One region of the Mesorhizobium sp. M0904 genome, then DNA from elsewhere that is predicted to be linked to it. Evidence: predicted binding sites of a transcription regulator. Region 1 holds the regulator's gene; the other holds the start of a gene.
The links. The regulator LexA, encoded in region 1, represses DNA repair genes until DNA is damaged. The targets are predictions, from matches to a motif close to TGTTCNNNNTGTGTTCNG.
Positions count from the first base shown of each region.

Region 1 (14,842 bases):
GCTCGGCACGCTGGCCAAGGACAAGATCGCCGACAAGGCGGTCGCCGACGCCGTCTTCAGGCTCAACGTCAATGAGGTCAGCCCGGTCGTACAAGGCGCATTTGGTCCCGTTCTGCTGCGCGTCACCGAGATCAAGCCGGAAGTGGTGAAGCCGCTGGCCGAAGTATCCGAGCAGATACGCAAGGACCTGGCACTGGGCGAGGCAAGCCGCATCTTGCTGGACGTGCACGACAATTACGAGGATACGCGCGCCTCGGGCAGTTCGCTCGCCGAGGCAGCCGCCAAATTGAAGCTGAAGGTCGTCACCATCGACGCCATCGACCGCACCGGCCAACGGCCGGATGGAAGCATCGTCAAAGACCTGCCGGAATCGCCGGCGCTCATCAAGGCGGTGTTCGAATCCGAACCCGGAACCGACAATGAAGGTCTCACCACCGCCGATAACGGCTTCGTCTTCTACGACGTGAGCGCGATCACGCCGGCCCGTGACCGCACATTGGACGAAGTCCGCCAGAAGGTCGTGGCCGACTGGACCGCGGCGGAGACCACCAAACGGCTCACCGCAAAAGCGCAAGAGCTCGAGAAGCGTCTCAAGGCCGGCGCGACGCTCGAGGTGATCGCCGGTGAGCTCAAGCTCGAAAAACAGACCAAGCGCGGCGTCAAGCGCGATGCTGACGACGTCGATTTCGGCAAGGAAGGGGCCGCCGCGATGTTCGGCGTCGGCGAAGGCGGCACCGGGCTGATCCCCTCGCCCACGGGCGACGGACAGATCTTGTTCAAGGTTGCCGAGGTATTCGAGCCCGCCGGGGCCGACGCCAGCTCAGTACCCCAGGACGCACAGAAATCCTTCACATCCGGCATGTCCGACGACCTGCTCGACCAGTTGGTAGCGCAGTTGCAGACGCAATATGACGTCCGCATCGATCAGACGGCCGTAACCCAAGCCCTGGCCAGATGAGCGCACTGAAGATCCACATCGCCAAGGTCGCCGCCGGCAGCGCTCTTTCTTTCGAGGAGGCGCGCGAGGCCTTCGACATTATCATGTCGGGCGATGCTACTCCGGGCCAGATAGGCGGCTTCCTGATGGCATTGCGCGTGCGCGGCGAGACCGTCAGCGAGATCGCCGGCGCCGTCGCCACCATGCGCGCCAAGATGCTGCGCGTCGAAGCCCCCGAGGGCGCCATCGACATTGTCGGCACCGGCGGCGACAATTCGCACAGCGTCAACATTTCGACCGCATCCGCCTTCGTCATCGCCGGCAGCGGCGTGCCCGTCGCCAAGCACGGCAATCGCGGACTGTCCTCGCTGACCGGCGCCGCCGATGTGCTGATCGCATTGGGCGTCAAAATCGACATCCCTCCGGAGACGATCGGCCGCTGCATTCACGAGGCCGGCGTTGGCTTCATGTTCGCGCCGGCGCATCACCCGGCGATGAAGCATGTCGGCCCGACCCGGGTCGAGCTCGGCACCCGGACCATCTTCAACCTGCTGGGCCCGCTTTCCAATCCGGCCAGTGTCAGACGGCAAATGGTCGGCGTGTTCCTGCCCGAATGGATCATGCCGGTGGCAGAAACGTTGAAGGAGCTTGGCGCCGACCACGCCTGGGTCGTCCATGGCGACGGCTATGACGAGATCACCACCACCGGCGAAACGCAGGTCGCCGAATTGGCCGGCGGCGAGATACGCAGCTTTGTGCTGACCCCGGAAGCAGTCGGGCTGACGCGTCACACCAAGGACGAGTTGCGCGGCGGCGACGCCGCCCACAACGCCCAGGCACTGCGCGACATGCTGGGCGGCGCCGCTGGCGCCTTTCGCGATACGGTGCTGATGAATGCCGGCGCCGGGCTGGTGGTGGCCGGCAAGGCGACGACGCTTGCCGACGGCATGGTAACGGCGGCGCAGGCCATCGACAGCGGCCGCGCGCTGAAAGTGCTCGACAGGCTGGTCGAGATTTCGAACGGTTAAAACCATGTCCGACATCCTGCGCAAGATCGAGGCTTACAAGCGCGACGAGATCGCGGCGGCCAAGGCACGCGTGCCATTGGCCGAGATCAAGGCACGGGCGACGGATGCCGACGCGCCGCGCGGCTTTCTTTCCGCCCTTGAGACTAGGCGCAAATCCGGCGGGTTCGCGCTGATTGCCGAAATCAAGAAGGCTAGCCCATCCAAAGGCCTGATCCGCGCCGATTTCGATCCGCCGGCGCTGGCCAGGGCCTATGCGAAAGGCGGTGCCGCCTGCCTTTCGGTGCTGACCGACACACCCTCTTTCCAAGGCGCGCCCGAATTCCTCACCGCTGCGCGCGCTGCCGTCGAGTTGCCTACCTTACGCAAGGATTTCCTGTTCGACCCCTATCAGGTCTACGAGGCCAGGGCATGGGGCGCCGATGCCATCCTGATCATTATGGCCAGCGTCGACGACGCGTTGGCAAGAGAACTCGAAGCGACAGCTTTCGGGCTCGGCATGGACGCGCTGGTCGAAGTGCATGACGAGGCGGAAATGGAACGTGCGCTGCGGCTGTCGTCGCGGCTGATCGGCATCAACAACCGCAATCTCCGGACCTTCGAAACCAGCCTCGAGACCTCGGAACGGCTGGTAGCGATGGTACCGGGCGGCCGCCTTCTAGTCAGTGAGAGCGGGATCTTTTCGCATGACGATTGCCGCCGGCTGGAGCGGAGCGGCATCGCTACTTTCCTGGTCGGCGAGAGCCTGATGCGTCAACAGGACGTGGCCGCGGCAACGCGCCTGCTGTTGACGGGCAAGGCGCCGGCAGAGGCGATCTGAGATGGCGGCCGCCCTCACCCATCTTGGCGCGCAGGGCGAAGCCAACATGGTCGATGTCGGCGACAAGGCTGAGACGGTGCGCACGGCAGTCGCGGAAGGTTTTGTCGCGATGCGGCCCGAGACGCTGGACATGATCCTCGCCGGCGACGCCAAGAAGGGCGACGTGCTGGGCACCGCGCGCATTGCCGGCATCATGGCGGCCAAGAAGACGCATGAACTGATCCCGCTCTGCCATCCGCTGCTGCTGACCAGGATATCTGTCGACATCGAGCCGGACGCAGCTTTGCCCGGCCTGAAGGTCACAGCATTGACCCGCGTCACCGGCAAAACCGGCGTTGAGATGGAGGCCCTGAGCGCCGTCTCGGTCGCTTGCCTGACCATCTACGACATGGCTAAGGCGGTCGACCGCGCAATGGTCATCTCCGGCATCAGGCTGGTTGAAAAGACCGGCGGCAAATCCGGCGACTACAAGATCACCGGGGCCACCGAGGCAGGCCGCTAATGGCGCTGGTCCCAGTTGCCGAGGCGCTCGAGCGCCTGCTGGACGGAGCAGTTGCGCTGCCGGGCGAACGTGTCGCGCTGCTGGATGCCGCCGACCGCGTGCTGGCGGAGCCGGTTGTGGCGCTCCGCACCCAGCCGCCGTTCAACGCCTCCGCCATGGACGGCTATGCCGTGCGGGCGGCCGACATCGCGTCCCTACCGGCAAGCCTTTCGGTGATCGGCATGGCGCCGGCCGGACGCGGCTTTGCCGGAACGGTGCAGCAGCGGCAGGCCGTGCGCATCTTTACCGGCGCGCCGCTTCCCGCAGGCACCGACACTATCGTTATCCAGGAGAACGTCCGCGACCTCGGCGGCGGCAAGGTCGAAGTGACAGAGCCGACGGTGCAGGGACGCAACATCCGCCGCCTTGGGCTCGATTTCGCCAAGGGCGATGTCCTGCTGCCCAAAGGCCGCCTGCTCGATTCGGCCGCCTTGTCGCTGGCGGCATCGGCCAACCACCCCGAGGTCGGCGTGGTCAAACGGCCGCTGGTCGCCATCATCGCCACCGGCGACGAATTGCTGCCGCCGGGCAGCGAGCTTGGCCCTGACCAGATCATCTCCTCCAACGCCTATGGTGTCGCTGCCGCCGCACAGTCGGTCGGTGCGCTGGCGCTCGACCTCGGTATCGCGCCGGACCGCAGGGAGGCGATCGCGGCATTGGTTGAAAAGGCCGTGAAGGCTGGCGCGAACGTCATCGTCACGCTGGGCGGTGCCTCGGTCGGCGACCACGACTTCGTCCATGACGTGCTGACCGGGCAAGGCATGACGCTCGATTTCTGGAAGATCGCCATGCGACCGGGCAAGCCGCTGATGTTCGGGCGGCTGGGCGACATTCGCTGCATCGGCCTGCCCGGCAATCCCGTGGCGAGTCTGGTGTGTGCTCAGCTCTTCCTGAAGCCGCTGCTGGCCCGGCTCGGCGGCCGCGCCTTTCAGCAGGATATCCGTCGGGCAGGGCTCGGTGCTGCCATGCCGGCCAACGATCTCAGGCAAGATTATGTGCGGGCTGTTGTCACAGACGATGCCGGTGCGCTCGTGGCGACGCCGTTCGGCATCCAGGACTCCTCGATGCTGAAAATGCTGGCCGATGCCAACGGGCTGATCGTCCGCGCGCCGTTCGCGCCTGCTGCGGCGGCGGGCTCCCCCTGCGACGTGCTGATGCTACGCTGAACCTGCCTCACTCCGAGATCAAGGTCCGGGTCAGCGGATGGTCTGGATCGGCCAAACCGTCGATGATGTTGAAATGATGCCGGTCAGGCTCGACCACGGAGCTGGTCGCGGCACCCAGGCCGATCCAGATGTTGGCCAGCAACGCGCTCTGGCGCAGGAATTCGGCTCGCTCGCCGCCGCCGGCCCAACAGGTCAGGCGGGCCTTGTCCATCGGGCGCAGCAGCACCGGACTTTCGGCCTGCGCCTCGGCCTTATCGATCGCCAGCGTCTCGTTCATGCCGGTGCGCATGATCGGGCGCAAATCATGCACCCCCGAGATCGACACCACGTGACGAACGCGCCGGACCACTTCGGGCGCCAGCGGCGTCGTCCTGGTAACCATCCGGCTAACAAGATGGCCGCCGGCCGAGTGCCCGGTCAGCATCAGCGGCCCTGCGACCATCGCCGCCGCCTTGCCTATCGCCGCGCCGACTTCTTTGACGATGCTGCCAATGCGTATCTGCGGACAGAGCGTGTAGGACGGCATGGCAACTGCATAGCCGCGATCAACAGCCCCCGCGGCAAGATGTGACCAGAAACTCTTGTCGAATGCCATCCAGTAGCCGCCATGGACGAACACCACGACCCCCTTCGGCTTGGTGGCCGGCAGGAAAAGATCGAGCCGGTTGCGTGGGTTGTCGCCATAGGCCAGGTCGAGCCGCGCCCTGCCCTCGGTCGAAAGCGCGTCGCGGAAAACCTGCGCGGGCTCGACCCAGGCCGCCGGCCAGCGATCGCTGCCGGCTATGTTGGCGCCGTTGGCATAGGCGTTGTCCCAATCGGCAATGTGACGTTCGAACACCCTGCGCCCTCCCTGGCAATATGGCCTTGCAACCTGGCCGCGAGCATCGCGCGGCGCGTCGTCGCCAGCCTCACGATTCCAGCTCTCGCATCAATCTCAAGTGACAGCCGCCTTGATGGCGAAGCGCGCATCCTTCCACGCACCGGTGCGCAGGATCTCCTCAAGCACTTCGACGGCCTGCCAAACATCGGCATAGCCGACATAGAGCGGGGTGAAGCCGAAGCGCATGGTCGATGGCGCGCGAAAATCGCCGATCACGCCACGTTCGATCAGCGCGCGCATGATCTGATAGCCATGCTCATGCATGAATGAAATCTGGCTGCCGCGTTTTTCTCCATCGCGCGTGCTTTCGAGCGTGAGGTCGTAAGTGCCGCACTTTGCCTCGACAAGCTCGATGAACAGATCGGCCAGTGCGATGCTCTTCTTGCGCACCGCAGTCATGTCGACATCGTCCCAGATGTCGAGCGCGCCCTTCAGCGTGCGCATCGAAAGGATCGGCTGGGTGCCGCACAGAAACCGGCGGATGCCGGTGCCGGCCGCATAGCCTGGCTCGAAGGCGAAGGGCCGTGCATGGCCCCACCAGCCGGTGAGCGGCTGCTGGATGTCGGCAAGATGCCGCTCAGCCGCATAGATGAAGGCAGGCGCGCCCGGTCCGCCATTCAGATATTTGTAGGTGCAGCCAACGGCAAAATCGGCGTTGGCTTTGTCGAGCTCGACTGGCATCGCGCCGGCGGTGTGGCAGAGATCCCAGACGATCATCGCCCCGGCTTCCTGGGCCCTGCGCGTCAGCGCCGGCATGTCGCGCAGTTCGCCCGATTTGTAGTTGACGTGGTTGACCAGCACCACGGCGGTGCGATCGTCGATCAGCTCCTCGATGGTCGGCGCGTCGACCGCCGAGAGGCGCAGCAGCGCATCTTTTCGCGTCGAAACCACACCCTCAGCCATGTAGAGTTCTGTCGGAAAACTATCGCCCTCGGCGACGATGACCTGCCGCTCCGGTCGCATGGCCATGGCGGCGTGCAGCAGCTTGTAGATGTTGACCGACGTCGTATCGCAGACCACCGTCTGGCCGACCGCGGCACCGATCAGGCGCCCGAGCTGGTCGCCAAGTTCAAGCGGCATGTTGAACCAGCCGGCCGTGTTCCATGCGCGGATGAGATCATGCGACCATTCTTCGGTCGCGGCCTTGTACAATTCATCGAAAGCGGGCCGTGAAGCAGCTCCTAGCGAATTGCCGTCGAGATAGATCACTCCTTGCGGCAAGACAAAGCGGTCGCGCATCGCGCCCAGCGGATCCGCGGCATCCATCGCCTTTACGGCCACGAGATCGGGAATTCCCGTCATGATTTGCCTGCTCCCCCAAAAAATCCAACGCAACGCCGGACACGCATCAACTGTTCTTCTGTTCTTCCATTACCTGGTTGCGCGTAGCAAGGCTCCACCGGCGAGAAGCAGCCTGACCAGGCGGTGGAAACCTGGAGTTAGCCCGAGGTTGGCGTTTTGAGTTCGTTTCGTTCACGGCGCATTGACCAAACCGCACAGTCGATAGGGGTTCACTTCCGTGCCCTTTGCCGACCGACGGCCGATGCCAGTGCCGCCTTCTAGGAGGCGAGAACGGCGCAAACGAAAGCAGAATCAAGGCGATGAGGCTCGCGGCGGCGAAAATACGGTACGCCGGTAGGGGACGTCGTTTGTTTCCCGAGCCTTAACGCATTCATTAAACTTTAAACAGTTGCGGAACACAACTGGAACAGATAGTGTCTGTTCTGGGTTTGTTTTCTGATTCTGTTGGGGGTCGCTATGCTGACACGCAAACAACACGAACTGCTTATGTTCATCCACGAAAGGTTGAAGGAAAGCGGTATCCCACCTTCCTTCGACGAGATGAAGGAAGCGCTCGACCTGGCTTCCAAATCCGGAATCCACCGACTGATTACGGCGCTGGAGGAGCGCGGCTTCATTCGCCGTTTGCCCAACCGGGCCCGTGCACTGGAGGTGCTACGCCTGCCTGACTCGATCGCCCCCGGCCTCAATGCGGCACGCAAGTTCTCGCCGAGTGTCATCCAGGGCAGTCTTGGGCAAGGTGCCCCTCGGCAGGGAAAGCCGACATCGTCGCGCGTCCCTGCAGCCGGCAATGACGACGATGTCGTCGCCGCCGTTTCGATCCCGGTAATGGGCCGCATCGCCGCTGGTGTGCCGATCGATGCTATCCAGCACCAGACGCATTCGATTTCGGTGCCGCCGGATATGATCATGGGCGGCGAGCATTATGCGCTCGAGGTCAAAGGCGATTCGATGATCGAGGCTGGCATTTTCGACGGCGACACGGTGATCATCCGCAACGCCGATACGGCGAGCCCCGGTGAGATCGTGGTGGCCCTGGTCGACGAGGAGGAAGCGACGCTGAAGCGGTTCCGCCGCAAGGGCGCCTCGATCGCCCTGGAGGCCGCCAATCCGGCCTACGAGACGCGCATCTTTGGACCAGACAGGGTCAAGGTGCAGGGCAAGCTCGTTGGGCTGATCCGCCGCTACTGAGTTGCGCCCTTGGTGCCGGCTTTTGGATTGTCGGCCCGGTATGGCGGCAGGCCGCGCGCCGCGCGTGAAAATTTCCGCTGCACGTGCCAGGGCCGGTATGATTTTTCGACGGCGAAGCGGATTTCGGCGCGTGTTGCCGCTTGTGGATCGAAATAGACGGCCGCACTTCCCGCGCGCGCCAGTTGCCGTTTGGTGACGACGAGGACCAGCCGGTCGTAGTAGCAGGGATTATGGGCGGTGGCGTCGTCGATGACGATCAAGCTGGCGAAGGCGCAGGCTGGCCGTGCGGTATCGCGGTCCTTGGCTTGCGCAATGATCGCGCCGGATGGATGCCTGGCGAGGCAGAGACCGTCCGTGCAAATGAACGGCATGCCCGGCGGTAGGTCGGCCGGATCGGCAATGTCGAATTGCGGATCGTTCTTTCCAGGTGTTTCCGGCGCGACGATAGCCTCTGATGTGAGCGCGCGTTTCCAGTTGTCGATGGTGAACTCATTCGGGCGTGCCCGGTTGACCGCGAGCTCACCGCTGCCGATCGGCAGCGCGACCAGCCGTGCGTCCTCCGAGATCAATACGTCGGGTACGCGCGTCTGGGTTGTCGTTAGCAAGCCGGCGAGCGCAAAAGGAATTGCCGCGAGCCGCAACCAGGTCGTCGCCATGCTGGCAACGACGAGGGCGATCGTCACCAAAAGGACGGATCTCAGCGAAATCAGCCCCACCGCATCGATTGGCGAGCGCTCGGAGATCCACCCGGACAGGGCGATCATCGCCGTCAGCCCTTTGCCCATCACGTATAGGAAAGGCCCATCCGCGCCGAACGGCATCGCCAGCGCGCTGAGCACGGCGAAGGGCATGACGACCAGTGAGACGATGGGCATGATGGCCAGATTGGCGAACAGGCTGAGCGGCGCCACGCGCTGGAAATGCCATAGGGCGAAAAGCGCCGTGGCGCTCCCTGCAATGATCGAGGTCATCGCCAGGCCGCCCATGCCCAGCAGGACCTTTCGCGTGGCGAGGCGTAGCGGCGACCGCCGCGGCGGCGGCGTGGTGGCCCTGCCGGCGCGGTAGTCGGACCAGCCGGCATAGGCGCCGACAAGGGCCGCCGTCGCGGCGAAGGACATCTGGAAGCTCGGACCGACCACCTCGTGTGGCGACACCAGAATGACCGCGATGGCCGAGATCGCCAGGTTGCGCATGGTGAGCGCGGCCCGGTCGAACAGCACGGCGATAAGCATCACCGCCAGCATGATGAAGCTGCGTTCGGCCGCTACCACAATGCCGGAAAAGACGAGGTAGGCCGCAATCGAAAAAAGCGCGGCGGCCGCGGCATATTTCTTGACCGGCCGTCGCGATGAGAAATCGGGAAACAGCGCAAAGGCGCCGCGTAGCAGCGCCATGATGGTGCCGGCGACCAACGCCATATGCAGCCCCGAGATAGAGATGATGTGATAAATGCCTGTACGCCGCATCGCTTCGTTGATCTCCTCGGGAATGCCTGCGCGCACGCCGACGATCAGCGCAGCAGCAATCTCGCCCTCGGCGCCGCCGATGCGGCTGCGGATATGGTCGGCGATGGATTCGCGCGCGTCTTCGATCGCGGAAGAAAGCCGCGCGGCAAGCGGCATGCTGCTCGACGACACGACTTTCGGATTGCCGAGAAAAAAGCCGCTGCCGCCGATACCGGCGAAATAGCTGTCGAAGGAGAAATCATAGCTGTCGGGCCGCACCGGGCCGGTCGGCGGCAGCAGCCGCACATAGCCGGTGATCTCGGAACCGGCGGCCAGCTCATCCGGTATCTTCATCGCCGAAACGCGGACCCGTTCCGGCATGTAGCGCAGCGTCGGCCTGGCGGTTGAGATCACATCGATTGTCAGCCGGATGCGGCCGCTAGCCATGGGTTCGTACGATACGACGCGACCCGTCAGCCGCGTCGAGATTTCAGAACCGAGCACATGCGTCCCGACACGCCAGGTCTCGAACTTGGCGGCAAGCACGCCAAGCACGCAGAACAACGCCACCATGAAGCACAGGCGGGCTCTGGGCCAAGAGCGCGAGACGACGGCACAAAGGGCCGCGAGGAGCACGAGTGCGATCGGCTGTGGAAAGGCCGGCTCCACCGCCATCGCGAAATACACGACCACCCCGCATGCGAGGAACACCGGCACCAGCAGGAAGGCGATGCCACGGTCGAGTTCCAGGCCGGCCGCCGAGGTTACGCTGTTGCGGATACGGGACGGTGACGAGAGGCGGAAACGCCTGGGCAGGCGTACGATGGGCTCGCCCGCGGGCACGAGAACCGTTGCTGGGTCGCTGGCCGGCAGCGACGGAGCATCGAAGCGCGGAGCGGGTAGCAATGCCGGTGCCGGCAGGACAGGCGGGGGAGCGGCAAACAGCAAGCGTTCGCTGACGCCGCTGCCAACGTCCTCGCCCTCGCCCGCACCACGGCCTCGCACAGCCATCGGGTCTGCCCCTTGCGCCCTCGACCTCCTATGCTACATGAACGCGCAACGCGCGAAAGTCCGCGCAACAACATTCGCTTCCTACGCCCGCCTGGGTCGCTTCCTTTATCTTCACCGCGCCTCGCGTTCGGCAGGGTAGCCCGCCGGGCTCTCGGCCCGACTTCATCGGCCGGTTTCAACCTGACGACAGCCCTCTTAGCTGACCTCCATGACCGGCTCGCTGGCGTCTTAGTCGAGCAGCTTGGCTGGTCCGCCTTCATCGACTGCTACGACCGGCCGAAACCCTGTTCTAGCTTGACCCGCCCTATTTCGGCAGCGACGGCGACTACGCCAAGGAGCTTTTCGGCGGTGACCAGTTCGAGGCAATCGCGACCAGACTGTCTGTCAATCAACGACGTGCCGGAGATCCGCGCGGCCTTCCGGGCCAACAGCATCGAAGAGGTTCAACTGCTCTACAGCCTGGCTGGCGGCAAGGGGACAGCCGCGCGAGATTTGATTATAAGCGGCAGTCGATATTAGAGAGGGAGCGGATGACCGAAAAGGAAGAGACCGAGAAATCGGCACGATCTGGGTGGGTGGTATTCGGGTTTGCGGCAACCGCAGTTTATTTCACGGCATTGGGCTCGATCCTAGGCAATAGCGGGCCGGATAGCCTTTTGCCAATCAACAAGGCCAGCCTCGCGCTAAACACATTCGGCGATTTTGTCGCAGGGATCTGCGCTCCACTTGCCTTTCTTTGGTTGTTCGTGGCCACCATGGTCCAGTCACAAGAGCTTGCTCTGCAACGGCAGGAACTGCGGCTGACGAGGAGGGAGTTCGAACTCAATCGAGACATTTTAAAACAACAGGCAGAAGAGGCCCGCGCCCAAGCCGCATTCATAGGCAAACAGACACAACTCCTGGAAGGCGCCGAGGTAGATCGGTTGATCGATACGCACCAAGCCGCCTTTATTCGCCGGTATCGCAAAGTGGGTGGACGTACGATAATGGTTGGCGAAGCTGACGACGAGGACAGGCAGATGATCCAAATAGGGGTTCAATCTTCAGATCCCCTGAATTTCGTCGGGGCGGCCACAGATGTCCGGGTGATCGCCTCACAACTTCGCCGCGCCAAAAATAAATCTCCTGACAAAGTAGCTTATTTTTCTAAGCCACACTTTCAGCCACTCGGAGATGCGCTCAATGAAATTGCGGAGATGATGGACCGCTCATCGCCAACCATGAAAGCCAAGCTCAAGGAAGCCAACTTCGCTACCGCTGTGGCCGCTGCGGATTACCTTCTCGCCCAGTGCGTGGATTACCCCAAGAACTTAAAGTTAAATGATCGCCTCTAAACACTCTGGCAGCTATTCAGCGCACGCTAACTGAATCGCAGTTGGTTTGCCGGCTAGATGGTGCCTTTAGTCCTCGGGCGGGATATTCCACGTTTTTAATTCGGCTTGCAGGCTGCTAATCTCGTGCTTTCGTTCCGGTGGGGCCTGGAGACGCACAATCTCAAGTTTCCCTTGCCATCCATGCCGAATAGCCAACAGGAACCGTCGTCGATCCCCAGTTGCGGACTGCAATTCTTCCGCGAGGTTCGTCAAACGCATTCGGCATTTGTTCAATTGCATATCGAGGTCGCCAACCACCCCAGAAATTAGGTGCTGTCCGATAAGACAAGCACGGCGTCCGTGTTTTTTCATTTGGTTGGTCGTCGAGCGTAATTCCATCAAGAGCACTCCCAAGGACGTCTGCACTTTCTCTTGAGGCGTCTCTGGAAATTCTTCATGCAGGCTATTGAAGTGCAGCGCGGAGATGTGCCCGGCGATCTTCTGGTCAGAGAACGAAACTGGCTCCCAGCTGTGTGCAAATTCGTTCCTAATCCGCCGAAGCCTCTCCAGATCGTCGTACTGGGGCTTTGTCACCAATCCCAGAGAGTAGGCCATTTTGATTCGTGCTGACAGCGTTCCAAGAGGGGCGTTGAACCCTTCAAGGAGTGTCGATGCTGGCGCGCCCTCAATTAGAAATGCCGCTATAAGATCGCCGAGCGCTTCTTCTGCGAAAGCTGCGAGCGCGAGAACCAATCCACGCTCGTCAAGCGTGCCCATGATTTGATTAAGGCGATTGAGGTCCCCAAAGACCTCATCTTCTTTCGCTTTCTCTTCAGCTTTGTCGTTCATCTGGCCTTTGAAATCCTGGTTTTCCGCCTTTCGCTGACACGCGCCGCCTCGCGCATAGTCGGCGCGAGGCTGCTATCGTGCGGTGAAGCTGGCGGCGGTCTGACGGTACGCCAAAACGGAGCTCAAACACCGAAAATTCCCGCCTTTGACGATAATGAGCTAACTCCGATCTGCTGCCAAGTGAAGTTGCCCGGAGGTGCCAAACGATTGCGCGCTACACGGCAGGACGGGAACCGATGCGGCAAACAGCAAGCGTTCGCTGACGCCGCTGCCAGCGTCCTCGCCCTCGCCCGCACCACGGCCTCGCACAGCCATCGGGTCTGCCCCTTGCGCCCTCGACCTCCTATGCTACATGAACGCGCAACGCGCGAAAGTCCGCAAACCCACTTCCTTCGCCCGCCTGAGAGTTCCATGCCCGATAAGGTCGTCACCCGTTTTGCCCCCTCGCCCACCGGCTATCTGCACATTGGCGGCGCGCGCACGGCGCTGTTCAACTGGCTGTACGCCAAGCATACGGGCGGCACGATGCTGCTGCGTATAGAGGATACCGACCGTGAGCGGTCGACGGATGCGGCGACGGCAGCCATTCTCGACGGACTTTCCTGGCTCGGACTCACCTGGGACGGCGCGCCTGTCTCGCAGTTCGAGCGCGCGCCGCGCCATCGCGAGGTGGCCGAGGAGCTGGTGCGCGTGGGCAAGGCCTATTACTGCTACGCGACGCCGGCGGAGCTGGAGGCGATGCGCGAGGCAGCGCGAGCCAAGGGGCTTCCGCCCCGCTATGATGGACGCTGGCGCGACCGCGACCCGTCGGAGGCGCCGCCCGGCGCCAAGGGGGCGATCCGCATCAAGGCGTCGACAGACGGCGAGACGGTGGTGCATGACCGCGTCCAGGGCGACGTGCGCTTTCCCAACAAGGATCTCGACGATTTCATTATTCTGCGCTCGGATGGCAATCCCACCTACATGCATGCCGTCGTCGTCGACGATCACGACATGGGCATCACCCACATCATCCGCGGCGACGATCATTTGACCAACGCGGCACGCCAGACCGTAATCTATCAGGCCATGGGCTGGGAGGTGCCGTCGATGTCGCATATCCCGCTGATCCACGGTGCCGACGGCGCCAAGCTGTCGAAGCGGCACGGTGCGCTTGGCGTCGAAGCCTATCGCGCTATGGGCTACCTGCCGGAGGCGCTGCTCAACTATCTGGCGAGGCTTGGCTGGAGCCACGGCGACGATGAGATCATGTCGATCGCCGACATGATTGCATGGTTCGACATTGGCGACGTCAACAAGGGCGCCGCCCGTTTCGACTTCGCCAAGCTCGAGGCGCTTAACGGCGTGCATATGCGCCGGATGAACGACGCGGCGCTGCTCGACATCTTCATCGCCACTCTGCCCTATCTTGAAGGCGGCCCGGCAATCGCCGCGCGCCTCGACGACAGACGCAGGGCGCAACTGCTTGCCGCTTTGCCGGGCCTGAAGGAGCGCGCCAAGACGCTGGTCGAACTTGTTGAAGGGGCTGCATTCCTTTTCGTCGAGCGGCCGCTGCCGGTCGACGAGAAGGCGGCGGCGCTGCTCAGCGGTGAGGCGCGCGCGATCCTGCGGGGCGCTCATGCGGCACTAGCCACGGTTTCGGAGTGGTCTGCCGCCTCAGCCGAAGCCGCGATCCGCGACTATGCGCAGGCCGCCAGCCATAAACTCGGCGCCGTGGCCCAACCTTTGCGCGCCGCGCTCACCGGCAAAAGTACCTCGCCAGGTGTCTTTGATGTGCTTGCCGTGCTTGGCCGCGAGGAAAGCCTGGCGCGGATCGCTGATCAAATCGATTAGCAAACTGGCCCAAGAAGATTGGCATTGAAAGGTGTGTTTCGCAGTGCAACATTGGGTCTTGGCCTAATCTGCCGCGCAGATTCAATTGCGGGCGCAAATGTGCGTATTCCGATGCTTTTGACGTGTTGGGTTCAGATATTTTGCCTTTGCCGGCCTGAGGAAACAAAAAGGAGTTTGCTATGACCGAACCTGCGACAAAAATGGAATTTGGCGGCAAAACCCAGGCATCGACGGCCAAGCTGGAACTCGGCGGCAAAACCCATGAATTCAAGATACGAAGTGGTTCGGTAGGACCTGACGTCATCGACATCGGTTCGCTCTACAACACCGCCGGCGTCTTTACCTACGATCCCGGTTTTACGTCGACGGCGAGCTGCGAATCGGAAATCACCTTCATCGATGGCGATGCCGGCATTCTTTTGCACCGCGGCTACCCGATCGACCAATTGGCCGAGCACGGCGACTTCCTCGAAGTCTGCTATCTCTTGCTCTATGGTGAACTCCCGACCAAGGCGCAGAAGGACGATTT
Region 1 is NZ_JAMYOC010000008.1:190,614-205,455, forward strand. Features, by position in the region: gene NKH80_RS11285 (peptidyl-prolyl cis-trans isomerase) at 1-958, shown strand, start outside; gene trpD (anthranilate phosphoribosyltransferase) at 955-1,965, shown strand; gene trpC (indole-3-glycerol phosphate synthase TrpC) at 1,970-2,782, shown strand; gene moaC (cyclic pyranopterin monophosphate synthase MoaC) at 2,784-3,284, shown strand; gene NKH80_RS11305 (molybdopterin molybdotransferase MoeA) at 3,284-4,489, shown strand; gene NKH80_RS11310 (hormone-sensitive lipase) at 4,497-5,327, opposite strand; gene kynU (kynureninase) at 5,424-6,671, opposite strand; gene lexA (transcriptional repressor LexA) at 7,128-7,862, shown strand; gene NKH80_RS11325 (ComEC/Rec2 family competence protein) at 7,856-10,318, opposite strand; gene NKH80_RS11330 (hypothetical protein) at 10,849-11,652, shown strand; gene NKH80_RS11335 (MltR family transcriptional regulator) at 11,719-12,480, opposite strand; gene gltX (glutamate--tRNA ligase) at 12,892-14,313, shown strand; gene gltA (citrate synthase) at 14,493-14,842, shown strand, end outside.

Region 2 (14,842 bases), on a different contig from region 1:
AGGGGGAGATGTCGCCGAAGGCGACAGAGGGGGTCGGTGCGTCCTGACGCCAACGCCATCGCGGCCAGAGAATGCCGGCGCTCCACGCGAGACGACCCCCTCTGGCCTGCCGGCCATCTCCCCCTCGAGGGGGGAGATTACGCTGCCTTGGCCCAGCGCTCGTGCCTTTATCGGCCCGTTCATATCCGCTAAGGGGCGGAGACGAATTCTCCGGACCCAAATATGACCGCCAAGCCCAAACCCTCACCCCTGTTCCTCGGCATCGACACCGGCGGCACCTATACCGACGCCGTGCTGTGGTCGGAAGCCGGCGGCCCTAACGGCAAAGTGCTGGCCAAGGCCAAGGCGCTGACCACGCGCCATGATCTGGCGGTCGGCATCTCCGGCGCGGTCGATGCGGTGCTCGAAATGGCCGGCACCGACCCGGCAGCGATCAAACTGGTATCTATGTCGACGACGCTAGCCACCAACGCGCTGGTCGAGGGCCAGGGCGGCCGCGTGGCGCTGGTGATGATCGGCTTTGCCGAGGGCGACCTTGCCCGCGACGGGCTGAAGGCGGCGCTTGGCACCGACCCGGTGGTGTTCTGCCCCGGCGGCCACGATGTCCACGGCAATGCGGCAAAGCTCGATCTGTCCGGGCTGGAGGCAGCTTTGCCGGAACTGGAAAAGTCGGTGTCCGGCTTTGCCGTCTGCGCCTATTTCGCCACCCGCAACCCGGCGCATGAGCTAAGCGCGCGGAACCTGATCCGCGACAGGACCGGCCTGCCGGTCACCGCCAGCCACGAACTGTCGGCCAAGCTCGGCGGCCCGCGCCGGGCGCTGACGACATTGCTCAACGCCAGGCTGATCTCGATGATCGACCGGCTGGTCGCGGCAACCGAAGGCTTTTTGGCCGCGCGCAACATCGCCGCCCCGCTGATGGTGGTGCGCGGCGACGGCGCTCTGGTCTCGGCCGCCTTTGCCCGCCAGCGGCCGATCGAGACCATCCTGTCCGGCCCGGCCGCCAGCCTCGTCGGTGCCCGCCACATGACCGGCCTCGACGATGCCGTGGTCTCCGATATCGGCGGCACCACCACCGACGTCGCCGTGCTCGACAAGGGCCGGCCGCGGCTCGATCCGGAAGGCGCCACCGTCGGCGGGTTCCGCACCATGGTCGAAGCCGTCGCCATGCGCGCCTTTGGCCTCGGCGGCGATTCCGAAGTGGCGCTGGAGGACGGCGCGCTCAATCCGAGAATCCTGCTCGGCCCGCGCCGCCTGGTGCCGCTGGCGCTGGCCGGCTTGATGCATGGCGAGGCCGTCACATCAGAGCTCGAACGCCAGCTGCGCGCGCCCAACCCCGGCCGCATGGATGGCCGGCTGGCGGTGCGCACCGGCGTGCCGGAGCGGCTGGCGGCCGGACTGACCGGCGCCGAAGCCAAGCTTTACGAGCTGATCGGTGCTGTGCCGCAGGCTCTCGACAGATTGCTGACCTCGAACGCCCAGAACGCCACCTTGAACCGGCTGGTATCGCGCGGGCTGGTGCATGTCGCCGGCTTCACGCCGTCGGACGCCGCGCATGTGCTGGGCAGGCAGGCCAATTGGGATGCGGCCGCGGCACGTCTGGGTGCCGAGCTGTTCGCGCGCAGGCGCGACGGCCGCGGCCAGTTCATCGCCGCCTCGCCGGAGGCGATCTCGGAACGGGTGCTGACCGCGCTGACCCGCCTGTCGGCCGAAGTCATCCTCGAGACCGCCTTCGCCGAGGATGGGCTGGATGGCGCGGCGACCGTCGCCCATGCGCTGGTCCAGCGCGCTGTCGACGCCCATCCCGGCATCGCCCGCCTCAGCGTCGCGCTCGACCGCCCAGTCATCGGCCTCGGCGCCTCGGCGCCGCTGCACTATGCCGGGCTGGCCGAGCTGGTCGGCAATCGATGCGTGGTGCCGGAGGATACCGATGTCGCGAATGCGCTCGGCGCCGTCGTCGGCCAGGTCCGGGTCTCGGCCGAGGCGCGGGTCAGCCAGCCCAAGGAAGGGCTGTTCCGTGTCGCCTCAGGCGAAAGCGTGCGCGACTTCAACGACGAGGCGGCGGCGATCGCCGCGGCGGAGAAAGACGTGCGGGCGATTGCCGCCGGGCGGGCGAAGGATGCCGGCACCGACAACGCCGAGATCGAAATCGCCAGCGAGTTCCGCGTCTCGACCGTCGAGGGCCAGCGCATGTTCATCGAGGCGCATGTCGTCGCGGTGGCGTCGGGACGGCCAAGGATTGCGGTGTGAGCGAGTAATCTCCCCCCTCGAGGGGGAGATGTCGCCGAAGGCGACAGAGGGGGTCGCCTCGCATGAAGCGCGACTTCCTTCTGCCGCAGGAGGCCGAGCCCGGTCGAACCGACCCCCTCTGGCCGCTTCGCGCCCATCTCCCCCTCGAGGGGGGAGATCGGCAGCGAAAACGCCCTACCTTCACCTAAGCCGAATTGACCCTGCCACCCTGACATGTCAAAGGCCCGGCCTAGCCTTTCGTCTGGAGAAGCCCTGATGACCGACCGCGTCGAGATCGCCGGATTGCGGATTGCCCGCGAGCTTCATGATTTCGTCGTCAACGAGGCGCTGCCGGGCACCGGCATTGAAGCAGAGGCATTCTGGAACGGTTTTTCCGCCATCGTCCATGATCTCTCGCCAAAAAACCGGGCGCTGCTCGAAAAGCGCGATGCCATGCAGGACAAGCTCGACCGCTGGTACCGCGACAATGGCGCGCCGCTCGACATGGAGGCCTACAAGACGTTCCTCCGCGAGATCGGCTATCTCCTGCCCGAGGGGCCGGCGTTCAGCGTGACCACCGAAAATGTCGACCCGGAAATCGCTTTGGTCGCCGGGCCGCAGCTGGTGGTGCCGGTGATGAACGCGCGTTATGCGCTGAATGCCGCCAATGCGCGCTGGGGTTCGCTGTACGATGCGCTCTACGGAACCGACGCCATCCCGGAGACGGACGGCGCCGAGCGAGGCAACAAATTCAATCCGGCGCGCGGTGCCAAGGTCGTCGCCTGGGTGAAAAGCTTCTTCGACGAGGCGGTGCCGCTCACCACAGGCAAATGGGCCGGCGTCAACGGGCTTTCGGTCGCCAACGGCATGTTGCGGCTCGGCGAGGGTGCCGGCGCCACCACGCTTGCCGACCTCAAGCAGTTTGCCGGCTATCGCGGCGATGCCGCCAATCCCGAAGCCGTCCTGCTGGTCAAGAACGGCCTGCACATCGAAATCGTTGTCGACCACAACAACCAGATCGGCCGCACCGATCCGGCGGGCATTGCCGATGTCGTGCTGGAATCGGCGCTGACCACCATTCAGGACTGCGAGGATTCGGTCGCCGCGGTGGATGCGCAGGACAAGGTGCTGGTCTACCGCAACTGGCTCGGCCTGATGAAGGGCGACTTGGCGGAAGAGATCACCAAGGCCGGCAAGAGCTTTGTCCGCAGGCTCAACCCCGACCGCACCTATACCGCGCCGGATGGCGGCACGCTGACCTTGTCCGGCCGCTCGCTGATGCTGGTCAGGAATGTCGGCCACCTCATGACCAATCCGGCGATATTAGACCGCGAAGGCAACGAGGTGCCGGAAGGCATCATGGATGCGGCGCTGACGGTGCTGATCGCGCTGCACGACATCGGCCCGAAGGGGCGGCGCGCCAATTCTCGCGCCGGCTCAATGTATATCGTAAAGCCCAAGATGCACGGGCCCGACGAAGTTGCCTTCGCCGTCGAGATTTTCGACCGCGTCGAAGCGCTGCTCGGCATGGCGAAAAACACCATCAAGATGGGCATCATGGACGAAGAGCGGCGCACCACGGTCAACCTCAAGGAGGCGATCCGCGCCGCGAAAGATCGCGTCGTCTTCATCAACACCGGCTTTCTCGACCGCACCGGCGACGAGATCCACACCTCGATGGAAGCCGGCCCGATGATCCGCAAGGGCGACATGAAACAGGCCGCCTGGATTGCCGCCTACGAAGCCTGGAACGTCGATACCGGCCTCGAATGCGGGCTGGCCGGCCGCGCCCAGATCGGCAAGGGCATGTGGGCGATGCCCGACCTGATGGCGGCAATGCTGGCCGAGAAAATCGCGCACCCCAAGGCCGGCGCCAACACCGCCTGGGTGCCGTCGCCGACGGCAGCAACCCTGCATGCCACGCACTACCACAAGGTCGACGTCCACGCCGTGCAGCAGGCTCTGAAGAGCCGGCCCAAGGCCAGGCTCGACGACATCCTGTCGATACCGGTGGCAAGGCTGCCGAACTGGTCTCAGGAAGACATCCAGAAGGAGCTCGACAACAACGCGCAGGGGATTCTGGGCTATGTCGTGCGCTGGATCGACCAGGGCGTCGGCTGTTCGAAAGTACCAGATATAAACGACGTCCGCCTGATGGAGGACCGCGCCACGCTGCGCATCTCCTCTCAGCACATCGCCAACTGGCTGCATCACCGCGTCTGCACGCCCGAGCAGGTCATGGAGACGATGAAGCGCATGGCGGCTATCGTCGACCGCCAGAATGAAGGCGATCCGCTCTACCGGCCGATGGCACCGGAATTCGACAAGTCCATCGCCTTCCTCGCCGCCTGCGATCTCGTCTTCAAAGGCCGCGTCCAGCCCAACGGCTACACCGAGCCAGTGCTGCACGCGCGGAGGTTGGAATTGAAGGCGAAAGGGCAGGAGCGATAGTCGCCAGCGTCCCCCTCCCCCTCGAGGGGAGGGTGGCCCGAAGGGCCGGGAGGGGTCCTGGGTGCAGTGCGCTGACGCCCATTCTGACGATGCGCCTCGGGAAGAGCACGGCAACGCTCCGCACGCGGATCGGTTTCGAAATACAGCAAGGCCGAGGGTCCCACCACTGACCCCACCCGGCCGCTTCGCGGCCACCCTCCCCTCAAGGGGGAGGAGAGCGTCCCTCACGCCGCCTGCGCCATCCGCTCCGAGCTCATGCGGTAGGAAATCGCTTCGGCCAGATGGATGCGGCCGACCGTCTCGCTGGCTTCGAGATCGGCCAGTGTCCGCGCCACCTTCAGGACGCGGTGGTAGGCTCGTGCGGAAAAGCCGAGCTTTTCGCTGGCATCCCTCAGCAGCGACAGGCCGGCGGCATCGGGCATGGCGATCTCCTCGATGACCGACGGCGAGCAATGCGCGTTGGTGGTGGCGGAGGTCGCGCCGAGCCGTTCGAAACGCTCACGCTGGATCGTACGGGCACGGGCGACGCGTAGTGCCACGGCTGCGCTCTTCTCCGCCCGGTCCGGCCGGATCAGATCGCTGGCCGAGACCGCCGGCACCTCGATCCTGAGATCGATGCGATCGAGCAGCGGGCCGGAAATGCGCGCCTGGTAGTCGGTGCGGCAGCGGTCGCCGCGCAGGCAGCGATAGCCCGGCTCGCCGGCCATGCCGCAGCGGCACGGGTTCATCGCCGCGACCAGCTGGATGCGTGCCGGATAAGTGACGCGATGATTGGCGCGCGCGATCATGCAGTCGCCGGTCTCCAGCGGCTGGCGCAGCGCATCGAGCGCCTGCGGCGAGAATTCGGGAAACTCGTCGAGGAACAGCACGCCGTGATGGGCGAGCGAGGCCTCGCCCGGCCGCACGCGCAACCCGCCACCGACCATCGCCGCCATGGAGGCCGAATGATGTGGCGCGCGGAACGGCCGCCGGTCGGTGAGTTTTCCTTCCCCGAGCTCGCCGGCCACCGAGGCGATCATCGAGACTTCGAGCAATTCCCTGGGCGCCAGCGGCGGCAGGATCGACGGCAGCCGCTGCGCCAGCATCGACTTTCCCGACCCCGGCGGTCCGACCATCAAAAGATTGTGGCCGCCGGCGGCCGCCACCTCCAGCGCCCGCTTGGCGGTCTCCTGGCCCTTGATGTCGGCAAGGTCGGGCAGGTCGCGCGCCGCGGCATGGATGCCGGCTTCCGGCCGTGACAGAACCTGCGTGCCGCGAAAATGATTGGCGATGGCAATCAGGCTGCGCGGTGCCAATATGTCGAAATCCTTGCCGGCCCAGGCCGCTTCCGGCCCGCAGGCGAACGGGCAGATCAGGCCCTTGCCTTCGGCATTGGCGCCGATCGCCGCCGGCAGCGCGCCGGCCACCGCGGCAATGGTTCCGTCGAGCGACAATTCGCCAAGCACGACATAGCCGGCGAGCATGTCGCCCGGAATGGCGCCGAGCGCCGCCATCAGCCCGAGCGCGATCGGCAAATCGTAGTGGCTGCCTTCCTTCGGCAGGTCGGCGGGTGCCAGATTGACGGTGACCTTCTTCGACGGCATCGACAGGCCGGATGCATGAAGTGCTGCCTGCACCCGCTCGCGGCTTTCGGCTACAGCCTTGTCGGCCAGCCCGACGATGTGCATGTTGACCTTGCCCGGCGCGATCATCACCTGCACGTCGACCGGCACGGCCTCGATGCCTTGGAAAGCAACCGTGCGAACCCGCGCCACCATGTCTTCACCCCGGATGCAGGCTTTTGCCCCAAGCCTTTGCGATCATGCCGCGAACGGCGTCACCGGAGACAACCACAGATTTCCGGCGAAGGCAAGAACATTTGGGGAACGGCTGAACGCAACGGCTGCGATGGTTTGCAACGCGGCCGCTCGCGAAGCGAGGCTAGCTCCGCTTCTCCTCCACCGCATTCCAGAACAGGCTGGCGATGTCGGCGCCGCCGAAGCGCTGCACTTCGCGTATGCCGGTCGGTGAGGTCACGTTGATCTCGGTCATGTAGTCGCCGATGACGTCGATGCCGACGAGGATGAAGCCGCGCTCCTTCAGCGAGGGGCCGATGCGGGCGCAGATCTCGCGTTCGCGTTCCGTCAGCTCGGTCTTTTCGGCGCGGCCGCCGACATGCATGTTGGAGCGCGAATCGTGCTCGGCCGGCACGCGGTTGATGGCGCCGACAGGCTCGCCGTCGATCAGGATGATGCGCTTGTCGCCAGCCCGCACCTCCTTGAGGTAGCGCTGCACGATGTAGGGTTCGCGGAACATCTGGCCGAACATTTCGAGCAGCGAGGCGAGGTTGCGGTCGGCCTCATGCAGGTGGAAAATGCCGGCGCCGCCATTGCCGTAGAGCGGCTTGACGATGATATCGCCGAACTCCTTGCGGAAGGCGGCGACCTCGAACGGATCCTTGGTGATCAGCGTATCCGGCATCAGGTCGGGAAATTCGGTGACGAAGATTTTTTCCGGGCTGTTGCGCACCCAGGCCGGGTCGTTGACCACCAGCGTCTTCGGATGGATGCGCTCGAGGATATGCGTGGTGGTGATGTAGTTCATGTCGAAGGGTGGATCCTGCCGCAAAAGGATGACGTCCATCTCCGAAAGATCGGTGCGGACTTCTTCGCCCAGCGAATAATGGTTGCCCTTCTCGTCGCGGACCTGCATCGCCTCGATACGGGCAAACACCTTGCCGTCGCGCAGCGACAGCCGGTCGGGCGTGTAGTGGAACAACTGGTGCCCGCGCCGCTGCGCTTCCAGCGACAGCGCAAACGACGTATCGCCGGCAATCGACACGGTGGAGATGTGGTCCATCTGGACGGCGACTTTCAGGGGCATGGGTGCTCTCCGGCGCACTTGGAGCGACGTACGTCCACCTGGACGCACATACGCTCCAACATTCTTGAATCCATGCGTCGTGCTTTCCGAAAATCGATTCCGATTTTTCGGGCCGATGCATCGACGACAGCGATATAGGGAAATCGGCGGCCTCTGCCAATCGGCCAAGGTCATGATGAGGCTGCGCTTCGCGTGGCGCAGACCCCAATGCGATGTGCGTTCAGCGGTCGAAGACCAGCTTGGAATAGCCGAGGAAGGACAGCGCCATGGCAACCAGTGAGGCGACCGCAAGGGCGACGAGCGGTGGCACCATCGGCAGCGCGAACAGCATGGCGCAATAGACGAGATAATTGACGAGGCTGGTGGCAATGCCGACGCCGCCATAGCGTGCGCCCTCTTGCGCGACGCCGCGGCTGGAAGGCGAGAAGGTCAGATGGCGGTTGATCAGCCAGGTGACGGACAGGGCAAAACCGATCGAGATGATGCGAGCCGCGAAGGGGCCAAGCGGCGCTATCGCCAACACCAGCCAAAGCGCCGCCGCGTCGGCGACCAAGCCGATGCCGCCGGCGACAATGAAGCGGGCGAGGCGTCCCATTTAGAGATCTAAGCCGCCCGCGGGGTCTTGCGCGGTCCGGCCTTCAAAGTCGCGAGCGCGCTTGCGCGTTCACGTTCGACGCGGCCGGAAGGCATCGACAGATAGAAGATGCGCTTCTGCTCGGCCCGGCCGCGCGACACCGAATCGAGGATTACCCCGGTCACCGCCGCCAGCATCGACAGCAGCAGCAGCCCGACCGACAGCACCCACGTCGGCATGCGCGGCACAAGCCCGGTTTCGGCGAACTCGATCAGCACCGGCGCCATCAGAAACAGGCTTGATGCCAGGAAGAACACTGAAAAAGCGCCGAAGAAACGCAGCGGCTGCGTCTCCTTCATCAGCATGGCGAACATCCACAGGATCTTCGCGCCGTCGCGAAAGGTCGATAGCTTCGACGAGGAGCCTTCCGGCCGTCGGCCATAGTCGAGCCCGATCTCGCTGACCGGCAGTTTGAGTTGTGAGGCGTGCACCGACATTTCCGTCTCGATCTCGAAGCCGCCGGAAACCGCAGGAAAGCTCTTGACGAAGCGCCGAGTGAAGGCGCGGTAGCCGGAGAAGATATCGGTGAAGTCGGAGCCGAACAGCCGCTTGTAGAGGCTGTTGAAGATGCGGTTGCCGAAGGCATGACCGGTCCTGCCGCCATCGTCGGTGACGCCGCGCCTTGTGCCCACCACCATGTCGGAGCGCTCGGTCAGCAGCGTGTTGATCAGTTGCGGCGCGTCCTCCGGCGCATAGGTGCCGTCGCCGTCGGCCATCAGGTAGATGTCGGCCTCGATGTCGGCGAACATGCGGCGCACGACATTGCCTTTGCCCTGGCGCGGCTCGCGCACCACGATGGCGCCGGCGGCGCGGGCTCGGAGCGCCGTCAGGTCGCGCGAATTGTTGTCGTAGACATAGATCGCGGCGGAAGGCAGCGTTTCGCGAAAGCGCCGCACCACTTCGCCGATCGTCAGCTCCTCATTGTAGCAGGGCAGCAGCACGGCGATGCTCGGCTCATGGCGCACGTCTTGTGGCATTTTCGTCTCCGGATGCCCCGTGAGGCCCTGACCGCTCAAACGCTGGCCTCGCTCGGGCGGCTTTACTATTTATTGAAGCTGTTAAGGCTAGGTTTAAGCCGCCCCGTATTCCTCCAAAGGTCCTGATATGAGCACAGCCGACGATGGCGCCTTCATTTGGAGGTCCGATATCGCGCTGGCGCTGCTTGCCACGGTGCTGGCAACTGCCGTCAATGCCTTTGCCGGCTTCCCGGCACTGACCAATGCCGGCGGCGACAACGACAATCTGCTGCGCCTCGTCGAAGTTCGCGACATGCTCGCCGGCCAAAGCTGGTTCGATCTCCACCAGTACAGGATGGGCCTGCAAGGCGGCTTCGTCATGCACTGGTCGCGCCTGGTCGATGCGCCGATCGCCGCCATCATCATCGCCGTATCGGCCCTGACCGGCAGCGCGGCGCTTGCCGAGAATGTCGCGCAAGTGCTGTGGCCGGCGCTGCTCTTCTGCCTGACCGTATTTTTCACGGCTCGCGCCGCGCGCAGCTTTGCCGGGTGCGGCGCTGTGCTGCCGGCTGTCATCGTCGGCGCTGCCGCACTGCATTTCCTCGGCATTTTTTCGCCTGGCGCGCTCGATCACCACAATATCCAGCTGATGCTGAGCATGGCCAGCCTGAGCTTGTTGCTTGAAGCGCCATTGCGCAAGGCGGCGGCATTGCTCTCCGGCCTATGCGCCGGGCTGATGCTGGCCATCGGTATGGAAACCGCGCCCTACGTTGCCACCATCGGCGCCTATGTCGCCATGCTGTTTGCCCTCGACGCCAATGGCGAGAGGCTGATCGCCAAGGATTTCGGCCTCGGCTTTGCCGGCGTTTCCGCTCTCGTCTTTGTCGCCACCATTGCGCCATCCGCCTGGGACCAGGCGCAATGCGACGCATTCTCAACCGTGCAGTTCGTCGTCGCAGCGATTGCCGGAACCGGCCTTGCGGCGACAGCGTCGATCGAGCCGGCCGGCCGCACGCGCCAACGGCGCATCGCCTCACTTGGCCTGCTCGCCATGCTATTGGGCGCTGTCGTCGTCTTGTTGTTCCCACAATGCCTGGCAGCGCCCTATGCCAATCTCGATCCGCGCCTCAAGGAGCTATGGCTTGATCACATCGACGAGGCGCAGTCGCTGTTCAAGCTGCTCGCTGAAGATCCGGCCGGGGTGGTGGCGCGCTATGCCACGCCGCTCATTGCGCTCGTGCTGATGGCGCTTCGCCTTGGCCGCGGTGGCTGGCGGCGGCAGGACAGCCTTGTCGGCGCGCTGCTTGTCGTGGCCTTCATCGTCAGCGCCTGGCAGGTACGCGGTTCGACATTCTCGATCGCCTTCGCCGTCATTCCGCTTGCCGCCTGGATTGCCAAATGGCGTCAACGGGCCGAGGCCAGCGCGTCGCGCGGTGTGGCGCTGCGCATGGCTGCCGTCTGGCTGGTTTCGGTGAATGCGGTCTGGACTGGGGCTGCCGCGGCGACCTCGGTAGCCTTCGACCACAGCAACACCACGGCGGATAATGGCGACGGCACCGACGTCGCTTGCCAGCGCAAGGCCTCCTTTGCGGCACTCGGCCGCCTGCCCGGCACCACCGTGCTGGCAATTTCCAATCTCGGATCGCCTATCCTGGCCTATTCCGGACATCGCGTCTTCGCCGGGCCTTATCATCGCAATGTCGCCGGCAACCTGCTGGCGCTCGATGCCTTCCTTGGGTCCGATGCCGATGCCAGGACGGTCGTCGCGGATCATAACGTCGGCCTCGTCGCGCTGTGCCCCGGCAGCGCCGAAAGCAAGCTCCTCGCAGCCAAGGCGCCGGCAGGCTTTCTTGCCGGGCTGATGCGCGGCAGCGTGCCGGAATGGCTTGCGCCGGTTGCCGGGACCAGCGGAGCCGCCGTCGAATTGTACCGCGTCCGGGTGGGCGGCTGATCGATCGGCGGCGCGTGCGGCCTTTTGTCGGACATAAGTCGCGCCAATCCACTCTTTCGCCCTTGCCCGCCCGACACGGCTGGATAGGATGCGCGCCGGCCGACCGAGATCATTGGACCGGGAGAGAATTTCATGATGCCATCGGCACGCTTTGCCGACCTCGAAGGCGCTTCGGTGCTGATCACCGGCGGCGGCTCCGGCATTGGTGCTGCCTTGACCGAAGGTTTTGTCCGCCAGGGGGCAAAGGTCGCCTTTATCGATATCGCCGACCGTCCGAGCCTGGCGCTGGCCGATCGGTTGGACAAGGAACTCGGCCGGCGGCCGTTCTATCTCAAGACCGACATACGCGACATCGAGGCATTGCGGGTATCAATCGCCAAAGCCGCCGAGGCGCATGGCGACGTGACCGTGCTGGTCAACAATGCCGCTCAGGATGACCGTCATGCCGTCGAAGACGTCACGGTCGAGTTCTGGGACAACAACCATGCCATCAACCTGCGCCCGCATTTCTTCAGCGCACAGGCGGTGGCGCCGGGCATGAAGCGGGCCGGTGGCGGCTCGATAATCAATTTCACCTCGACCTCGTTTCTCATCAACCATCCCGATATGCCGGCCTATACCGCCGCCAAGGCCGGCATCGTCGGCCTTACCAAGGGTCTCGCCGGCAAGCTCGGTGCCGACGGCATTCGCGTCAACGCGATCGCGCCCGGCTGGGTAATCACCGAGCGGCAGAGAAAGCTCTGGGTCACCGAACAGGCGCTCGCCGCTCACGTCGCCAAGCAGTGCATCAAGCGTGTGATGCAGCCGGAAGACATTGTCGGCACCGTGCTGTTCCTGGCGTCGGATGCTTCACGCATGCTGACCGCGCAGATGCTGATCGTCGACGGGGGGTTCCTGTGATCTCACCGAGCAAGGCAGCTTCCGTCGCAGCCGTCGACTGGGGCACCACCCGCATGAGGGTATGGCTGCTCGACGGCACCGGCGACGTTCTCGCCGAGCGGCGCGGCGATGACGGACTGATCACCGCTCAGGCTAAAGGGTTTTCGTCCATTCTCGAAGGGCATCTGGCCGCCATGGGCGCACCCGAAAACCTGCCGGTCATCATTTGCGGCATGGCCGGCTCGCGCCAGGGCTGGCTGGAGGCGCCCTATGTCAGCGTTCCCACGCCAATCGGCGCTATCCTGGCCGAAGCTGCCCGCATTCCCGGCCAGCGCCGCGATATCCGCATTGTGCCCGGCCTTGCCCAGCGCCTCGCCGATGCACCTGACGTCATGCGCGGTGAGGAAACGCAGCTTGCCGGAGCCGGTTTGCCGGCAAAGGGACGTCACCTCGTCTGCATGCCCGGCACCCATTCGAAATGGGTGCTGGTCGAGGACGGCTCTGTTGCCGGGTTCGGCACCTGGCCGACCGGCGAGCTGTTTTCGGTGCTGGCCGCGCACTCGATCCTGCGCCATTCGCTGGGCGAGCCGCCGCAGCCGGTTGCCGCCGAAAGTCCGTTTTTTCGGGACTGGTGCCTGAAGGCGTTGGCCGAAGGCGGTGACGTCGTTTCAAGTTTGTTCTCGATCCGCGCTGCTAGCCTGTTGCAGGACCTGAAGCCCGAAGATGCCGCCGCCTGCCTGTCCGGCCTGCTGATCGGCGGCGAGATCGCTTCGGCAAATCGCCGTTATGAAGCAAGCGCTGTGCCCGTCGTGCTGATCGCGTCGGGCGCACTCGGCACGCTCTATGCCGAGGCGCTCGGCCTTGCCGGGCTCGCTTTCAGGGCCGTCGACGCCGACGAGGCGGTGCGTGCCGGCCTTGCCGAAGCCGCGCGCGAGAATGGCATGATCGCCAAAAATGGAGTTGCCGCATGACCGAAACCGCACCTTTTCCAAAGCTCGAGCGGGGTCTGGTCGCGATCCTGCGCGGCCTGAAGCCAAGCGAGGCGGTGGCGATCGGCCAGGCGATCTTCGGCGCCGGCATCGAAGCGATCGAGGTGCCGCTCAACTCGCCCGAGCCCTTTGCCTCCCTAGCCAGCATTGTCGAAGCGCTTCCTCCAACAGCTCTGGTCGGCGCCGGCACGGTGCTCACCGCCGCCGATGTCGACGGCTTGCACAAGGCCGGCGGGCGGCTGCTGGTCAGCCCCAATATCGATGCCGAGGTCATGGGCCGTGCCATGCAGTACGGTATGGTGACAATGCCCGGCGTGTTCACGCCGACCGAGGCATTCCAGGCCATCCGGCTCGGTGCTTCGGCACTGAAATTCTTCCCGGCGAGCGTGCTTGGCGCGGCAGGCATTTCGGCGATGCGCGCGGTGCTGCCGGCCAATGTGCTGGTCGGCGCCGTCGGCGGCGTTTCAGACAAGGATTTTGCCGGCTATAAGGCAGCCGGCGTCAGCGTCTTCGGTCTTGGCTCCAGCCTGTTCAAGCCGGGCATGAGCGTCGACGAAGTGGCAGCACGGGCGAAAGCCGCAGTTCAGGCCTGGGACGCGGCGTTTGGAGTGGCATGATGAGCGAGACAATCGTTTCGGTTTTTTCCGACCATGTCTGCCAATTGGGCGAGGGACCAAGCTATGACCCTGCGACCGACACGCTCTACTGGTTCGACATCGTCAACGGCCAGCTCCTGGAAAAGCGTTTGTCCGGCGGTGCGGTCAAGATCCACGAGCTCCGCCAGATGGCCAGTGCCATTGCCGTCATCGACGACCAGCGTCAGCTGATCGCCACCGAGACCGGCCTGCATGTCCGCGACGTCGCGACCGGCAAGCTGACGCTGCACACCCCGATCGAGGCCGATAATACGGTCACCCGCTCGAACGATTCGCGCGTTCATCCTTGCGGCGCCCTCTGGGTCGGCACAATGGGCAAGGGCGAGGAGAAGGCCGCCGGTTCGATCTACTGGTTCTTCAAGGGCGAGCTGCGCCGGCTCTATGCGGATATCACGGTGCCCAATTCTATCTGCTTTTCCGAGGATGGGTCGATCGCCTATTACACCGATACCAGCACCGGCCTGTTGATGCGCGTCGGCTGCGATCCGGCGACCGGCCTCCCGGTTGGCGAACCGAAGGTCTTCGTCGATCACCGTTCGGCCAAGGGCTATATCGATGGTTCGGTGCTCGACCGCGACGGGATATTGTGGAACGCTTGCTGGGGCGGCAGCGTCGTCGAAGCCTATGGACCCGACGGCAAGCTTGTCCGTTCGGTGGCGATGCCGGTCACGCAACCGTCCTGTCCGGCTTTCCTCGGCAGGAATGCCGACCGGATCGCGGTCACCTCCGCCTGGTCGGGCAAGAGCGAGAAGCAGCGCCTGCTCGACCCGCAAGCCGGCATGACGTTTATGCTCGACATTCCGGTCAATGGTCGCTTCGAGCCGCGCGTGCTGATCGCCTGAGGACAGTTGCTGTCGTGCAGGCGTCCGGCTGACGTCGGTTGCGCGCAAGCCGAATACGTTCGCCGTGCGATGGTAGGCAATCGTGCTGCCAGGAGCCGTTCCACCCATGTCAAGCCGCAAGCCGAAGCTGATCCTTGTCTACGAGCCGGAACAGGCCTGCTTCGATCGGCTGGTCGCCGATAACCACGTGCCGGAGCGTGCCGCCGAAATCGCCTCCTACCTAGCGCAATCGACCGACATCGCTGCTGAATTCGACGCACTTGCCGCCGCTTGCCAAACGCGCGGCTTGTCGTTTGCGCCGGTGGCGCTCGACGACGCCGCAAGCGTTCTCGCCGGCGAAGTTCCGAAGACCTCGCTTGTCTGGACGTTGACCGATGGCATTGCCTATTTCCG
Region 2 is NZ_JAMYOC010000026.1:58,200-73,041, forward strand. Features, by position in the region: gene NKH80_RS24750 (hydantoinase/oxoprolinase N-terminal domain-containing protein) at 223-2,250, shown strand; gene NKH80_RS24755 (malate synthase G) at 2,506-4,680, shown strand; gene NKH80_RS24760 (YifB family Mg chelatase-like AAA ATPase) at 4,905-6,437, opposite strand; gene gshB (glutathione synthase) at 6,601-7,542, opposite strand; gene NKH80_RS24770 (GtrA family protein) at 7,763-8,137, opposite strand; gene NKH80_RS24775 (glycosyltransferase) at 8,146-9,153, opposite strand; gene NKH80_RS24780 (GtrA family protein) at 9,281-11,083, shown strand; gene NKH80_RS24785 (SDR family NAD(P)-dependent oxidoreductase) at 11,216-11,983, shown strand; gene NKH80_RS24790 (2-dehydro-3-deoxygalactonokinase) at 11,983-12,933, shown strand; gene NKH80_RS24795 (2-dehydro-3-deoxy-6-phosphogalactonate aldolase) at 12,930-13,568, shown strand; gene NKH80_RS24800 (SMP-30/gluconolactonase/LRE family protein) at 13,568-14,449, shown strand; gene NKH80_RS24805 (D-alanine--D-alanine ligase family protein) at 14,556-14,842, shown strand, end outside.
Region 2: a site for LexA is predicted at 6,531-6,548, ahead of NKH80_RS24760 (YifB family Mg chelatase-like AAA ATPase). Genes of this name have one in related genera too.